Regions from separate parts of the Alteromonas sp. genome, predicted to be linked through region 2. Evidence: riboswitches for the same ligand, from Rfam matches in the RefSeq annotation. Region 2 holds a riboswitch; the other holds the start of a gene.
The links. Region 2 has a riboswitch for thiamine pyrophosphate ahead of thiC (phosphomethylpyrimidine synthase ThiC). Riboswitches for the same ligand answer to the same signal wherever they lie in the genome.
Positions count from the first base shown of each region.

Region 1: linked by a shared signal. The riboswitch ahead of AC4PME_RS02855 (TonB-dependent receptor) and the one ahead of thiC (phosphomethylpyrimidine synthase ThiC) in region 2 are both predicted to bind thiamine pyrophosphate.

Region 1 is NZ_CFHOXV010000002.1:274,878-283,542, forward strand. Features, by position in the region: gene AC4PME_RS02835 (tRNA(Met) cytidine acetyltransferase TmcA domain-containing protein) at 1-1,649, opposite strand, end outside; gene AC4PME_RS02840 (acyl-CoA thioesterase) at 1,710-2,129, shown strand; gene AC4PME_RS02845 (helix-turn-helix domain-containing protein) at 2,189-3,973, opposite strand; cyclic di-GMP riboswitch class I at 4,161-4,242, shown strand; gene AC4PME_RS02850 (hypothetical protein) at 4,288-4,968, shown strand; TPP riboswitch at 5,092-5,194, shown strand; gene AC4PME_RS02855 (TonB-dependent receptor) at 5,252-7,306, shown strand; gene AC4PME_RS02860 (hypothetical protein) at 7,316-7,585, shown strand; gene pnuC (nicotinamide riboside transporter PnuC) at 7,578-8,198, shown strand; gene AC4PME_RS02870 (phosphotransferase) at 8,176-8,665, shown strand, end outside.
Region 2 is NZ_CFHOXV010000040.1:16,075-24,739, reverse strand. Features, by position in the region: gene AC4PME_RS17120 (RNA polymerase sigma factor) at 1-405, shown strand, start outside; gene AC4PME_RS17115 (FecR family protein) at 402-1,541, shown strand; partial or broken gene feoB (ferrous iron transporter B) at 1,619-3,432, opposite strand; gene AC4PME_RS17105 (FeoA family protein) at 3,477-3,710, opposite strand; TPP riboswitch at 3,914-4,027, shown strand; gene thiC (phosphomethylpyrimidine synthase ThiC) at 4,122-6,005, shown strand; gene thiE (thiamine phosphate synthase) at 6,005-7,543, shown strand; gene AC4PME_RS17090 (HesA/MoeB/ThiF family protein) at 7,530-8,300, shown strand; gene thiS (sulfur carrier protein ThiS) at 8,284-8,484, shown strand; gene AC4PME_RS17080 (thiazole synthase) at 8,487-8,665, shown strand, end outside.

The sequences.
Region 1 (8,665 bases), on a different contig from region 2:
GATGCTTTGTCCGGTTTACTGCCCCGTTTTACAATTGTAAAACCATTAGTTACCCAGAATCTCAATAACTGGTCATCAGCACCAAACGATGATGTGAGCAAATCAGCACCTCCAGTCTGGCAGGTGAAAACAATTTGCTTGAGTAATTTTGACCCGAGACCTTTTGACTGCCAGTCAGGACTTACTGCAATGCGGTTAATCCGCCTTATTTTCATGGATGCAAAATTAGCATCAGTGCTCATCAAAGCCAGACTCTGTGCCGTCAGATGACCCTTTACACGACGTTTTCCTTCTGCAATATGCTCCGTGAGGGCTACCGGCGCAATGCTGCCTTCATGCTCTACTACTGCGGCAGCAATAATCTTGCCTTTCACAGTAAGAAGGTGGAAGTTGTTTTGAGGAGAGTCTGTCAGTCTTAACATGTCATCGGGACTACTCTGGTAATGCGCAACAGTAAGCATTTCCAGTACCTGGCGGAGTGTAGACGGTTGCATGTCTTTTGCCTGCAGGACACGGTGCTCCGGTGAAACAGGTTCCCGCGGGTCGCCCGGTTCTTCATGGCTCAGCGGTTGTCTGAATGTCAGGTTCGATACCAGAGTTTCCAACTGGTCGCCTCCGCGCCATCGTACAGGCTCTGACAGCTTTCTCACCGGAATATTGTGAGGCTGGAGAAACTTGGTTCTGAATCCTTGTCCACTGCCTTCATAACCGTCTGTAGTAGAGCTTAAGATAACAAACGCAGGTGTTGATAATAAGCGCTGTAGCAGCGGCAGTGGCAGCGCTGCAGCTTCGTCTATGACAAGAACATCAATGTTATCTTCGGATAACAGCGGGTTGTCCGTAGCCATCCACTGCGCTCTGTTTCCGCTTTCGCATTCCGAGGACGCGAGTAATCCTGAGACAGAGGCTTGCGAATACGCTGTAACAGCTACATTTAACTCCAGTTTCAGAAAGTGGGCGATAATTTTACCGGATAAAAATGACTTTCCTCTGCCTCTGGCTGCCTCAATACAAACACACTTGTAAGTGCTGCAGTCATCCTGCGTGATCTTGTCAAACACCTTCTGCTGGGTAGCGGTCAGTCTGTCAGACTCAGATATGCGGGAAACTTCCACAGCCTGCGGGGAGGGCAAGTACACGCTGTCCCGGCTGACCATGCCCGTCTCCGGAGTGTCTGTTAAAGGGCGCAGAATCTTATCTATATATACACTGCTATTCAGTGTTTGTCCGTAGCTTAAAAAATAGGGGCGGGTAACCGACGGATGAGAGTGCCAGGTATCTGATGGCGGTGTCAGAAGTATTAGTGTTCCGGATACTTTTACTGTACCGGCCAGAGCCGTCAGCACAGATGGCCTGAATTGCTCAGAGAAGTCGATGATGACAATGTCATACTCACTGCCTAAACACTGCCGGTACAAATTGAGTGGCGTGGTCTTCGCTATCCTGGTCTTTGCTATATCAGCAAGCCTGGCGTTAAGTTCGCCGGCAATGCAAAAAGAAATATCTTCAGGCAGTGATGAGAGTATGTCTTCAACTGTGGTGGCATGGTGATGCTTATCGCCATGGATCACTAGTCTTTGCCGGTGATAATCGCTGGTATTACAAAACAAGGGTGCTGTAAGCCAGTCAGTCACAGTTGTCTGAGCCATTTGATATCATTTCACGTATAATCCAGCCGCTATTTTATCTATTGTTTACGAGGAATTCGAATGCGCTTTTTATCCCGCCGGCTTGTCATGCCCAATGATCTTAACTACGCCAATGCTTTATTTGGTGGCCGGGCGATGGAATGGATTGACGAGGAAGCGGCAATTTTCGCGATTTGTCAGCTGGAAACAAATTGTCTGGTCACTAAGCATATTGGTGAAATCACGTTTGAATCCCCGGCATTACAGGGCGATATCGTGGAGTTTGGTCTGGAAACTAAATCGGTGGGGCGTACGTCGATTACGGTAACATGTCTGGTGAGAAACAAAGCGACCAAGAAAACCATATGTCTCGCTGATGATATTGTTTTTGTAACTCTCGATCCGGATTCCCGTACTCCGACGCCCCATGGTAAAACGATGGAGATATTGAAAGAACAAACAGAGGCTGAAATCCGCAGCCTGAATCTGAATGCAGAATAAACGGTTAAAGCCGCCTGCTCACAAGTTCTGATGCGGGTAAGCGGCACTGATCATAGATATCAGGCCGCTGAAACCCGCCAGCTCGTCACGATCTCTTCCAGCATCTCACTTTGCACCTTAGTCAGCGTATCCTGACTGTATTCAGGTGTTTCCTGTGAATTCAGCAGATTGAATGCGATGGTATGACACAGTGTGATCTGACCCGTCAGGCTGTCAGAATTTCCATTTTCGTCGTTGCTGCACAGTTTCCACAATTGCTGATTCACTGCACTGTTAAAACCCCATCTCAGTAACATTAATGATGTGGCACCATACAGGCAAACGCCGTATTCATCATTGATACGGTTAAGGAAAACGTCAAATGAAGCGCTTTCATCCCAGTGAGTGACTGCGCCGTCGGAAAACAGACATTCGTCGTGAAAAATTAGAAACAGGGATAACGTGCCAAACAGTAAAAGCTGTTTGACCTGCTCAGTTTGGTCTTCGTTTAAGCGGTTGAAACCGAACAGGCGCTGAAAGATAGTCAGGCTCAGCAGCATCGCATCAGTGAGCAGGTTAACTTTTTCAAACCGGCATTGAGAGGTTAGCAACTGCTGCGCTGCGAAAATTACAGCAAGATTCCGGATATTGCCTAGCCCGAGATTCCGGCCGATTGCCTGTTCAAGATTTTTGGGTACAGAGCCATAAACCGCTCTGCTGGCCTTGCTCATAACGTGGGCCTGAAAAATTGGATCTTTTTCAATCAGTGAGACCACATCTGCCAGCGTCATTGTTTCACAGTCCATATTCAGCAGAGTCTGAATTGAATTGGGCAGGGGAGGCAGGTTCTCCACCACATTAATGAGATTACCGTTACCTTTTTGAAAACGCAGGCGGTTGCCAAGCTGGCGTAGCTGTCCTGCACTGATCCCGGCATGTTCCTTAAAACTGCGCTCAAAGGATCGGCGGTCAGAGAAGCCAAGGTGGGCGGCGGTGTCTTCCGTTTTTTCGCCACTGAGTAACCGGTGACATGACTGGTCATGAATGTACTCTTTGAGTAATGCGCTGAAAGAAATGGACTCTTGCCTTAACTGGCGACGAAACGCGGACTCCGTTTGACCTAGTTGCGTTGCTACCCATTCCGAACGGATCCTTGCCGGGCTCGGGGCTTTGAGAAATGCTTCTTTAACCTGCTGCTTTAACGGCAAATCATTGCTGGTGTCGAGGTTTCCCGCCAGCATTTTTTTAATCGACTGAGAATAGTAAAATGATGCCTGTTTACACCATTTATTATCGAAAACAAGGCATACAACAACTCCCTCATGTCTGATATCACCGCTGCTGACCGGCCTTAATAAGCTGACCGGTTGTTCGCCGGATGGCGGTAAGGTGACCGTTGTGAAGTCGAATTTTCTGCCGGCCAGGTGACGGCACAAAGCGAGGAGGAAATAACAGCGGAATTCGGTAAGAACAGGATGTGATGATGGCTGAAACCGGAGACAGGTTTCATTTCCGTCAGTTTTTACTGTCAGTGCCGCACTGTTACCCAGAATATAGTGGTAGTGTTTTCCCAGTACATGGAGTGCGTCATCAATATGCTTACTGGCCGTGAGATACACCACCAGATTACTCATTTTGTTGAAATCAAAATAGCCAATCAGGGAGCGGCCAATTGTCTCATATTCGTTGGCAGGACAAAGAGAGTGAAGAATAGACGCCAGTCCGTCATCGTCCATTTTCTCATTTTCTATTTGTGTGACGCTTTCGAGCATCGTTGTGTCATATTCGTTATCAAGTCCGTTATCCCTTCTCAGACTCAATAAAGCGCGGATGACTGCCGACCAGAAAAAACCGTGATACTGCACGTTTGCTCCCTATACCGGATCCCTTCAGTCAAGGATATAAGAATTACCTGTGGCTTGACAGAAAAAGGGTGAATTTTGTGTTGGTACAAATTTGTACCGGATTTCGTTCAGAAGTGTCCTTTTTTACTTGCGGGCCTCTCCCTATCATTACAACCGTCGACTCATTGGTGGAAACGTCACTTCCACAGAGTAGATTCGCCAAACCTGTCGTGAGGCAGGGACGGAAAGCCACGGGTCTTATACCGCCATAAGACAGCCGGGTTGCAGTGAAGTTGTTTAACTATTTTCAGGCACACACTGCTCAAGGAACATAAATGAAATTTAGCATCAAAACTGCAGCCCTGCTAACCGGCTTCTGTGCGGCATTCACGGCTAACGCCAACATTATCAGCAGCTACGATATCGACTTCGCTGCCCAGACTCTGACTGCACATCAACAAAGCGGCACGTCTAACTACGGAACCTGGACAAACAATGGCAGTGTACTGAACCTGCGCGAAAACAGCTGGTTCACACTGAACCTGGATGATGCTTTCGGGATCCAGAGCCTGGATTTAGATAATTCTGCTTCAGATATTTTGTTGTCATTTGAATTTCGTATGACGCCGGGCAACAACAATACTAATGCAAACCCTTACTCTGAGATTGGCGGGATCTGGCTGGCAGATTTCTCTGCCGGTGAACAGAATAACGATGCCAGCCGCACGTTTGCTCTGGGTGGCACACAGAATTTCGGTCTGGATGACTTTACTTATACCAACGAACCAGCCTGGGAAACCTTCTCTATTACTCTGGATGATTACATGTCAGGACTTATTACCGACATCGTATTCATTAACGATTGTGATGCAGCCAGTGGTTGTGGAGATATGAAGGTTCGCTTCCGGAATGCCTCTATTACAGAAGTCAGTGAGCCAACCGCCATGTCACTGATCCTTCTGGGAATAGGGTTTATGGGATGGCGCACAAGACGCCAGAATCAGAAGGTCGCCTGATCTTCATTGCCCGCCACGTCACATCGCGGGCTTTTTTATTGCTTTTTCGGGGCTGCCGGCAACTTGACTAAGTCACTGAAGTTGTTAGACTGCCCTCGCTTAATTTGCGGACTCCGCAATAAGCATTAGGCCAAGGGGTGCCGTCTTTACGGCTGAGATCCATTCCATGGGAACCCTTAAACCTGATCCGGATAATACCGGCGTAGGGATGGTGATAAAAGCAATCTGAAAACCTCAATACCTGCCGTAAAGCCGGATCTTTTTGATGATTAAAGAGATCCTAATGAAAAAAAACGCAATTCTTCTCGCACTACTTGCACTTCCTGCCTTTGCTGATGACACTGCAGACATCGAACGTATTACCGTCAGTGGTGATTTCCGCACAGCGACTCTCGATCAACTCAGTGCCAGCGCTTCTGTGTTATCAGGCAACCGCCTGGACAGCCGTCAGGCTACCTATATTGACAATGTATTAAGTATTGCGCCGAATGTGAATTTTGCGGCCGGAGCATCCCGTGGACGTTTTATTCAGATCCGGGGGATTGGTGAGCGCAGCCAGTTTGCTGAACCGATTAATCCTTCAGTCAGTTTCCTGGTCGACGATTTTGATTTCTCCGGTCTTGCTGCAGCAGGTGTACTTTTTGATACACAGCAGGTAGAAGTTTACCGCGGACCACAGGCGACAGTATTCGGAACCGGTGCTCTGGCCGGTGCGGTTAAGATTGTCAGCAATGCTCCTTCAGAAGAGAGTGAGAGTCATTTTGAATTGTCTGTGGGAAACAAATCTTTCTTCCGCGCTGAAGGTGCTCATGGCGGACAAGCGTCTGATTCTCTGGCCTGGCGTGCAGCGTTTGTGCACAACAGCAGTGACGGTTTTATTGAAAATGACTTTTTGGGTGCCGACGATACCAACGGGATTCATGAGAATGCAGTAAGGCTGGGAACACTGTGGGATGTGACTGACAAAACATCCGTTGCGGTGGATTTCCGCTGGTACGATATCAATAACGGTTACGATGCTTTCTCACTGGATAACAACCGCCACACGTTGTCGGATGAACCCGGCTTTGATGAGCAGGAAACCAAAGCGGTCAGTGCACATATCAATCATGAAACCGCCGGTGGTTTGCTGGAAATCATTGCGACTATGGCCGGTCATGATATCGCTTACGGCTACGACGAAGACTGGACCTACACTGGTTTTCACCCCTGGGGCTATACATCCTTTGATGCATATTACCGGGATGTTTCCCAACAATCTGCCGAGGTGCGTTTTACTTCTGCTGAAGATAAAAAAATCTTCAATGACACCACGACCTGGGTTATCGGTGGCCGCATCAATCAGAGTGAACAGGATTTACTGCGCCAGTATACCTATGCTGACGGCGACTTTATCAGTACCTTCGAACCGCAGACAACAGCGGTTTACGGTCAGCTTGATACTCAGCTGACTCCGTCTTTATTGCTGACGTCCGCCCTGCGTGTTGAAAATTACGCCTATGATTATGCTGATAATGCGCAGGTGGTGTACGACGATGACACGACCATGACCGGCGGCAAACTGGCACTGACCTGGGATATGGGAGGGGACTACCTGTATGCCAGCGTATCCAGAGGTTACAAAGGTGCCGGCATTAACTATGATGAACAGGTCAGCCGGGAGCGCCGTTTCTTTGATGCGGAATACAACTGGAACTATGAAGCAGGCTACAAAGGCAAACTGTTTGTTCCTGAGTTGACTGCCCGCGCAGCAGTTTTCTTCATGGAACGGGAAGATACCCAAATCAGCGATTTTGATGTTCAGGAACGTGAAGACGGTTCTGCCGCCTTTATCGATATCACGGCGAATGCCGATGTGGGCACAAATAAAGGGGCAGAACTGGAGCTTTCCTGGCAGGCAACGTCATCCTGGACAGTGCAGGCCAGCGCGGGTTACCTCAGTGCCACCTTTGAAGGTTACGAGACTGCCGACGGTGAATATGTCAGTAAGCAGCGTCAGGCTCAGGCACCTAAATATACAGCGAACCTGTTCAGTGAGTTGTGGCTGACTGATTCTCTGGTATGGCGCGCTGATATGGACTTTAAAGACGAATACCGCTTCTCTGATGGCCATGATGAAACAGCACCGGCCACAACGTTGTACAACACTGATATTACCTGGGTAAAAGGCATGTTGCGCACCACACTGTGGGTAAAGAACGTGTTTGATAAAACCTGGTACACCCGCGGTTTCGGTGGATTCAGTAACGATCCCCGTGATTACTATGAGTTTGCTGAACCTTATTATCAGTTGGGTGATGGCAGACAGTTCGGCGTCACAGCCCGTTTTCAATTTTAAGGAATCTCTATGCAGGTCATGGTTGAGCTATCTCTGTATCCTCTGGTGAATGAGTACATTCCACCCATAAAGTCGTTTATTGACAGACTGAACAGTTACGACACCCTTGATGTGACGACCTGTTCTACCAGTACACAGGTCACCGGCGAGTATGCCGACGTTATGGCGGTACTGGGAAAAGAAATGCAGCGCACCCATGAAGAAGTCGGGCAGGCCATTTTTGTGGCCAAGTTTCTGAACTTCGATGTGATGCAGGCCCGTAAGGATCAGGATGACTGATTTCATCCCGCATTTCTTTGAACAGATAGCCGCGACATCACTGGCCGAGTGGGTTGCTGTAGTGCTGGCACTGGCCTATGTCTGGCTGGCTGCCAGGCAAAACCGCTGGTGCTGGCTGTGTGCATTTATCAGTACGGCTATTTATACCTGGCTCTTCTGGCAGGTTACACTGCCATTTCAGGCCATCCTGAATCTGTATTACATGATGATGGCCGGATACGGGTATTATCAGTGGAACCGTCAGGCTGCCGGCGACGACCGGGTGCATTCCTGGCCATGGTATACCCATGCCATGCTGGTGCCGGGACTTCTCCTGATCGCCTGGGGCTTATCCTTCTGGGCACAGGGGCAGTTCAACAGCGAACACCTGCTACTCGATGCAAGTATACAGGTGGTCAGTGTGGTGACTACCGTGATGGTGGCCCATAAGGTTTTACAGAACTGGTTGTACTGGATAGTAATCAATCTGGCTTCAGCTTACCTTTACGCCCAAAGCGGCCTGATGTTGTCGGCGTGTCTGTTTCTGGGATATGTCGGATTTGCCGTATTTGGTTATGCACAATGGCTGAAACAATGGAAGATGCAGGAACATGACGCCCGCGCTTATCGTTAAAGCGTTAGCAGAGCCGTTGAAGCTTAGCGGTAATGCAATCTGTGAATCACGGCAGGGCGGGGATGTGAATCGTCTGTTCAATATCACTGACGGTGAGCGTGAGTTCGCTGTTAAGTGGTCTGCCGGTGAGAGTTTTACCGGTGTAAACAAACATGCTCAGTTTACGCTTCAGCATAGCCTGTTCCGTCAGGGCATTGCGCCTGAACCTCTGTGGCTGAGTCCTGACTGCACGCTGTGGGCAGAACGCTGGGTCACCACGGATGCGGAACCGGCGAACAACGCAAACAGTGAAGACAGTATCATCCTGCTCGCCTTTGCGTTACACACCATTCACTGCACAGCTATTGACGCGCCACCTCTGTGTCTTGAGCCCAGACTGGTGCGCTATTTTGAAAGTGCAGATCTTGAGAGCAGTCATCCCCTGGCTGAAGCATTGAGAAACGTGATTGATTCCGGTGATGCACAGC
Region 2 (8,665 bases):
CAGGAGACTTACCTGCGGCTGATGAATGTAGACAGAAAAGATCTCATAGAACAACCCAAAGCCTACTTATTTCGTATTGCCGCAAATCTTGTGCATGAAATGCGTTCAAAGAATGAGCGGATTGCTCAAAATGAAACACCGTTTACTGAAGGTCTGGAAAATTTTCCCGGCAATGAAGACCCTCTCCTGCAACTTGAGCGGCAGAAAGCTATACAAGAACTGGAGAAAATACTAGTTACACTTCCACCTGTTTATCAGTCAGTGTTACTACTGAGGAAGCGCGATGGCCTTAATCATGCGGAAATTGCAGAAAAACTGGGAATTTCTATTCACACCGTCAGAAAATACTTAACCCGTGCTGTGACAGAATGTCGCAAAGCGCAAATTGCGAGTGATGCATCATGAATATGGTTAAACAATCTAATTCTCTGATCATTGAACAAGCTAGCTACTGGGCGGTGTTGCTGGACGATGGCGAACTGAGCGAAAAAGATCGCCGTGAACTGACGCACTGGCTGCTGATGGGACCTGCTCACGTGGAGGAATTTATCCACGCATGCGTGTTGCTGGATCTGATGTCAGATGTTGATCAGGGTAAAAAGCTATCCGTCGACAAATTACTTGCTCAGGTAGAATCAGCAGCGGGCAGTAAGGTGACTCCTATCACTCAACATCAGAAGCTGACCGGTAATAATTCGGATCACGAAAGCTCCGGGCGCCCCCGGAAAACCCGCTGGCTTCCGGTTGCTGCCTGTCTGCTGGCAGGCGCTATTTTCGCTTATCAGATGCTGCCGGTTGAAAGCGCCGGCGAAACGCCTGTAGCGCAAAATCAGCCTGTACAATACAAAACATCACTGGGTGAGCAAAGAAGCATCACGCTGGAAGATGGCTCGATTATCTACCTGAACACGCTGACTGCTGTAGATATTAACTATACGCAGAAATACAGAAACATCGTCCTGCATCAGGGAGAAGCAATTTTCAAAGTTGCACATAATCCTCAAAAGCCCTTCAGGGTCTGGGTTAACAACACAATGTTTCAGGCGCTGGGAACCGAATTTAACGTCCGAAGTGAGCCTGGAAGTGTTGCATTGACGGTGCTTACCGGAGAAGTCGCACTGGCAAGAGAAGCGAAAAAAGAACAGCTGATTCCGTTTCGCTCCACCGGTATCAAACTGACTGACTTTACTGCACCGGACTTAACCAAAGACAGGCCTCTGCTGGTGACTGTGGGACAAAAAGCTGTGCTTCAGGACAATGGTAATATTCATACAGAAGCATCGGTAGATGTAGCCAGAGAGACGTCGTGGAAATCCAGAGAAATGATTTTCCGGAACGACCGTTTAGATAACGTAGTTCGCGAATTTAATCGCTATAATGCATTGCAGGTCACCATCGCCTCTGCGGACTTATCAGGTATGTCTGTAACCGGTGTATTTGAAACCAATGACCCGATGTCTCTGCTGAATTTTTTGGAAAGTTCAGGCAAAGCAAGAATTGAAAAAACGGATATAAACAAAGTAACGGTGTATGACCGTTAGTGGTTGTTGTAAACAGCACCTCATCAAGCTCCCGGCTCTTTGATTAGCTTACTCAACGAAGTGCTGTTTACCCGTTATCAGAACAACATATTCACCAGTACGGCGATAACGTAGGCCAGGATACCGTATCCGACGTACAGGCCCCAGGCGAGCTTATTACTGCCGGTTTCACCTTTCAGCATGGCAACGGTTGCCACACATTGCAGCGCCACAACGTAGAACAGCACCAGGCCAAGGCCGGCGCCGGTTGTCAGTCCGTCAGCCTGAATACGTTCGGCCAGCCATTCACATTGTCTTCAGCGTCATCCATACCGAACAGTGTACCCAGCGCACCGACGAATACTTCACGGGCGAGAAACGACATCAGTATTGCCACGCCGTAACGCCAGTCCAGACCCATCGGCTCGAATACAGGCTGGATAACATGGCCGATTTGCCCGAGCCAGCTGTTTTCAAGAGTAGAACCCATCGGGAAATAACCCAGGATCCAGATCCCCACCGACACCACGAAAATAATCGGTGCAGCACGGCGGACAAACTGCATACCACTGTCGATAACCCGGAAGGTTAACGGCTTCCAGTGTGGTAAACGGTAAGTGGGTAATTCAAGAATGAACGGCATGTCTGACTCTTCCAGATCTCTCGGTAAGAATCGTGACAGAAACTGGCTGACAATCAGGGCTGTGATAATGCCGAAGAAATACAGGCCGAAGAAGGCAGCACCCTGCAGACCAAAAATGCCCAGGAAAGTACCGTCTTCCGGCACCAGTACCGCAACCAGCAAGGCATAAACCGGCAAACGGGCTGAACAGGACATCAGCGGGATGGTCAGCATAGTGATAAGGCGCTTGTGCGGCGACTCGATGGTACGGGCCGCCATGATGGCAGGAATGGCGCAGGCATGACCCGAAAGATAAGGAATAAAACTTCTGCCTGATAAACCCACTGCGCTCAACGGGCGGTGACACATCAGCGCGGCACGGGCAAGATAACCGCTGTCTTCCAGCAAGCCGATAATGAATGTCAGTACCATAATTTGCGGTACAAACACCAGGAAAGAGCCTAAACCGCCGAATATGGCGTCGTTAAAAAAGTCGGTAACGATACCTTCCGGCGTAATGGCACTGACACCTTCAGCAACGCTGCCGATCAGCGTTTCCACGCCGTCCATCAGGGGGGCTGCGAGGGTAAAAATACTCTGGAAGAGTACGAACATGACGCCGAGGAATACCAGAGAGCCGGTCCAGCTGTTTAACAGGAAGCGGTCGACGCTGTTCTGATTTTTCAGCACAACATCCAGTTGCAGACCGTACTTTGAAGCCAGTGCCTGACTCTGGTTTACCGCAGACTCCCCTTCTGCCAGGGATGTCGTCGGGACATGACCTGACGGCGCTTTGGCAACAGACAGCATGGTCTGCTTAAATTCGTGTAACCCGTCCAGGGTTCTTGCCGACAGTGCCATTACCGGACTGCCCAATTCTTTACTCAGCGCCTCTGTGTCGATATCTTCGCCGATCCTGCGGACTTCGTCGATGAAGTTGAGGGCAAAGAGTACAGCTTTATTGTTGGCTTTTGCCAGTTTCTGCACCTGCAGACCCAGCACTAAACTGCGCTCTAAACGGGTGGCATCAAGTACACAAACCACCAGAGAGGTATCGTCACGTTCTACCGATGCGGTGATTTCTTTAATTGCGATTTCTTCATCACGGCTAAGACCACGAAGCGTGTAAGTGCCCGGCAAATCTACCACTTCAAAATCCTGACACTGACCCCGTTTAACTTCCACGGTAACACCGGGATAGTTAGCGACTTTTTGTCGCAGACCGGTTAATTGATTGAATAAAAGACTCTTACCGGAATTGGGCTTTCCGACCATTAAAATGCGTTGCATGAAAAAAGGGTATCCTGTTACTGGCGACAGCGGAAAAGTGAGCGTTAGTTACGCACTTCAACTTCGATTTGTGCGGCGAGATTTTCTTCGATAGCAAACACGCTGCCACCCAGTTGCATCACGATAGGTCCACCCAGCGGGCCTTTTCTGACACACTGAACTTCACGTCCATTCTGAACGCCCATTTCAGATAAACGTTCCTTTACGTTGACACATAAACTCTCTTTTACAGAGATAATAATTGCTTGTTGTTTGCTTGGTAAATCCCACAATGTCATACAAAAATCTCTAATTACTCAACGTGTTACACCTGGTGTTGAGTGTTCGGCTACATTGAAGAGCCTAATGACAATAATTACTATTCAGCCTACCAGAAACTTCACAAACCGACCAGCGATCTGGCAGCAAACTCGCTAAAGATACTTATCAGCGCGTTAAGACAAGGCTTGTTTTCTTTTCTAATCCATGATTATAGTAAAAACAGAACTTGTCGGAGTGCTTCGTCTTTCACATGAAAGCAAGCTGAGACCGCATTGCGGGATCCGTAGAACCTGATCAGGCTAATACCTGCGAAGGGAACAAGCAGCAACACCGTTCCACCATCACAACAGACAACCGTCTGCTTGCCGGTATTGCCCTTGTATACTCACTCCTGACAAGCATTTATCACCCGTAAAGGAAAAAATGCTATGTCAACACGACGCGAGAAACGCCAGCAGGCACAAACATTTATACAATCACTGAAAGGTGAAGCTTTTCCTAATTCTTTCCGCCAGTACGAAGAAGGGTCAGACCCGTCAATCCGTGTGCCCATGCGGATGATTGCCCAGTCTCCTACCCGCATCAGCGAGCAGGAAGAAGAAATTAATCCGGATATTCCCGTATACGACGCCTCCGGCGTATTTGGCGACCCGGCCTGTGAAGTCGATGTGACCAGAGGCATTCCGCATTGCCGCGCTTTGTGGATTAACGCACGAAACGATACGCAAGCCATTGCTGCATCTGAATCATCCTATACGCAGGCGCGGGATGCAGACATCACCTCAGAATCCATTCGTTTTCAGGCGAAAAATACTATCCGTAAAGCCGCTTCCGGCAAGGTAGTAACGCAATTGCACTATGCCCGCCTGGGCATAGTGACGCCGGAGATGGAATACATCGCCATCCGCGAAAATATGGGTCGCGCTGCGATCAAAAATGAACTGTTGAACCAGCAGCACAAAGGGGAAGCCTTCGGTGCAAACATACCACCGGAAATCACCGGTGAGTTCGTACGCCGCGAAGTCGCAGAAGGCCGGGCGATTATTCCGGCCAACATCAACCACCCTGAAGCTGAGCCGATGATTATCGGGCGAAACTTCCTGGTCAAAGTGAATGCCAACATCGGTAATTCCGCGGTGACCTCGTCCATTGAAGAGGAAGTGGAAAAGCTGGTCTGGGCCACACGCTGGGGCGCAGACACCATCATGGACTTATCTACCGGCCGCAATATTCACGAAACCCGTGAATGGTTACTGCGTAACAGTCCGGTGCCCATTGGCACAGTGCCCATTTATCAGGCGCTGGAAAAGGTCAATGGTGTCGCTGAAAATCTCGACTGGCCGGTTTTTCGTGACACCCTGATTGAACAGGCTGAGCAAGGGGTGGACTATTTTACTATCCACGCCGGCGTTCGCTTACCCTTCGTACCGTTAACCGCTAAGCGTGTTACGGGCATCGTGTCCCGTGGTGGTGCTATTATGGCGAAATGGTGTTTGTATCATCATCAGGAAAGTTTTCTGTATGAACATTTCCGCGAAATCTGTGAAATCTGCGCTCAATATGACGTAAGCCTGTCACTGGGTGACGGTCTGCGCCCCGGTTCCGTTGCTGACGCCAACGATGAAGCACAATTTGCCGAACTGCGCACCTTAGGCGAACTCACAGCTATCGCGTGGGAATATGATGTTCAGGTGATGATAGAAGGCCCGGGCCACGTGCCTATGCACCTGATCAAAGAGAACATGGATGAGCAGTTATCTCATTGTCATGGCGCACCGTTTTACACCCTCGGTCCGCTGACAACGGATATCGCCCCGGGGTATGACCATTTCACGTCCGGGATCGGCGCAGCACTGATTGGCTGGTATGGCTGTGCCATGCTTTGCTACGTCACCCCCAAAGAGCATCTTGGCCTGCCGGATAAAGAAGATGTGAAGCAGGGCCTGATTACTTACAAAATTGCCGCCCACGCAGCAGACCTGGCAAAAGGTCACCCGGGCGCACAAATACGCGACAATGCCATGTCGAAAGCCCGCTTTGAGTTTCGCTGGGAAGACCAGTTTAATCTGGCACTGGATCCGTTTACCGCCCGCGCCTATCACGACGAAACCCTGCCACAGGCTTCAAGCAAGGTGGCGCACTTCTGCTCCATGTGCGGTCCGAAATTCTGCTCCATGAAGATTTCTCAGGAAGTCCGTGACCATGCACAGGCGGAAGAAGCGAAGCAACAGGGCATGGCCGATATGGCGAAGAAGTTTTCAGCCTCCGGCCGCGCTCTCTACGTTGATGCTGCCGTTGCTGAGGGCGAATAATGTTACCCCGTGTTTTAACCATTGGCGGCACCGACAGCTCCGGCGCCGCCGGTTTACAGCAGGACCAGCGTGCGCTGCAATGTTTTGCTGTCCACCAGATTAGTGTGGTCTCGCTGGTCAGCGCGCAAACTCATGACAGTGTGCTGCACGTTTCTCCGGTATCGCCGGCGTCATTTTCGGCACAGCTGCAAGTCGCTTTTCAGCCGCAGATCCCTGCGGTAATAAAAGTGGGTGCGCTGGCGAATGATGAACAGATCCATGTGCTCATTAAGAAACTGTCTGAATATCCGCAAATTCCGGTGATTTGGGACCCTGTATTACAGACATCATCAAAGAGTAAACTCGGTGACTTGTCGTTTGATGCTATCGCCGGGCTATTGCCCTACATCACGCTTATCACGCCGAACTATGATGAGCTGGCCTGGCTGACAGGCTTTACGTTACGGCAAGCCAGGGATGAACTGGCTGCCGCCCATCAGCTTATCGCTTCCGGCTGCGATCAGGTGCTGGTAAAAGGCGGTCACAGACCAGACTCATCGCTCCGGCCCGACTCCGGGAACACGTCGGAAATCTGTGATGTGCTGTACAGCAAAGAAAACGTCCGGCGCTTTGTGCACAAAGCCCGGCAGCCTTTTAACTTACGGGGTTCCGGTTGTCTGCTGGCATCGGCCATCGCCGGAGCAATGGCTGAGCAGTACATCACAGAAGATGCAGTTTCGCTGGCCGAAGCTGTGGTTGCCGCAGCCTGGCAACAGGCAGAGTTGGTTTTACCTGAAACGGCTGTCCTTCGTCGCCCGCCGTCTGAACGTGAGGGGCACGCTGAACAACAGACACCGTTGCTTCCCGCCTCACTGCTTCCTCACTTCCCTGCGGTTTTCGAAGGCTTGTTACCAGTAGAGAATGATTATTTTTTACCGGAATTACTGGACTCTGCGCCCGGGCTTTATCCCGTGGTGGACAGCATTAAATGGCTGCAGCGCCTTCTCCCTTTAAATCTTAAGATCATCCAGTTGCGGATTAAATCCAAAGGTGCAGAACTGAGTGAAATCATCCGCGAGGCAGTAACCATGGCTGCCGGATACAACACCCAGCTTTTCATCAACGACCACTGGCAACTGGCTATCGAACACGGGGCGTATGGTGTTCATCTCGGGCAAGAAGATCTCGCATCTGCCGATCTGAGTGCCATTGCCCGTGCAGGGTTGCGGCTGGGCATTTCCACTCACGGATATGCTGAGCTCTGCCGCGCCATTCAAATCCGGCCTTCTTACATAGCACTAGGTCATATTTTTCCTACCAGAACGAAAGATATGCCCTCTGCACCACAAGGACCGGCGCGGCTGGCGGACTACGTGTCACTTTGCAAATATCACGGCATTCCCACTGTGGCCATCGGCGGCATTAAGTTAAGCAATATCGACACCGTGGCTGCCACAGGCACAGATGCCATTGCCGTGGTGACGGCCATTACAGAAAGCGATAACCCGGAAGACGCCGTCAACGCATTGCGCGGGAGGTGCCGCCGTGCTGACCACTGAACTGTATTCACGCTACAGTCGTCATTTACTGCTGGATAATTTTGATGAGGAAGCCCAACTCCAACTCATGCAATCAAAAGTCATGCTGTTCGGCTGCGGCGGACTGGGCTGTCAGGTAGCCATGGCGCTGGTATCTGCCGGTGTTGGCGAAATTGTGCTGGTCGATCACGACACCGTAGAACTCAGCAATTTACCCCGCCAGTGGCTGTTTACCGAAGCCGATGCGGGACAAAAGAAAGTCTATGCTGCGCGGTCGCGACTGGCAGCCATGCATGGCGGGTGTCAGATTAGATGCATTGATGACCCGGCCGATCCCGTCAGACTTGCCACCCACCTGCCGTACTGTTCGTTGCTGCTGGATTGCACAGACAGCGTGTCCAGCAGAAAATTTGTCAATGGACTGGCCCTTGAACATAAGCTGCCGCTCATTTCCGCCAGTGCTGCAGGCTTTTCCGCCACGGCGCTGGCGCTGAACCCTGCATCCGGCTCGGCCTGTTATGAATGCATGGAACAGATTGGTGAGCACTCACAAACATGCATGGAGCAGGGAATATTCAGTCCTGTAGTAGCCATTGCCGGTCAGTTTCAGGCCAGCCTTGCACTCAGTTACCTGTGCGGTATTCAGCCTGTGGATTTCGGACAACTTCACGTCTATGACGGCCGCGCTCTCACTCTTCGCCACTTCAGGGTAAATAAAAATCCGGCGTGTCCGGCATGCTCAAACAATATCGGGGAACATCATGAACATATTGTGTAACGGTGACAAGCTTACTCTGCCAGAAGGCAGCCTGCTCGCCGATGCGATCAGTGATTATCTGCAGCAAACTCCGTCAGTGGCTGTGGCGGTAAACCAGACAATCATACCGGCCAGCCAGTGGCAACATCATACGCTGCAACCTGACGATGCCGTTGAACTCTTTACTCTGGTAGCGGGAGGTTAATGATGCTGACAATTGCCGGCACCACTTTTACATCCAGATTATTCACCGGTACTGGGAAATTCAGTCACCCTGACATCATGAAAGATGCCCTGGTCGCCAGCCAGACCGGTCTTGTTACGCTGGCACTCAAGCGGCTCTCAAAAGGCGACGTGCCCGACCCTACCCTCAGCGTTTTGCGTTC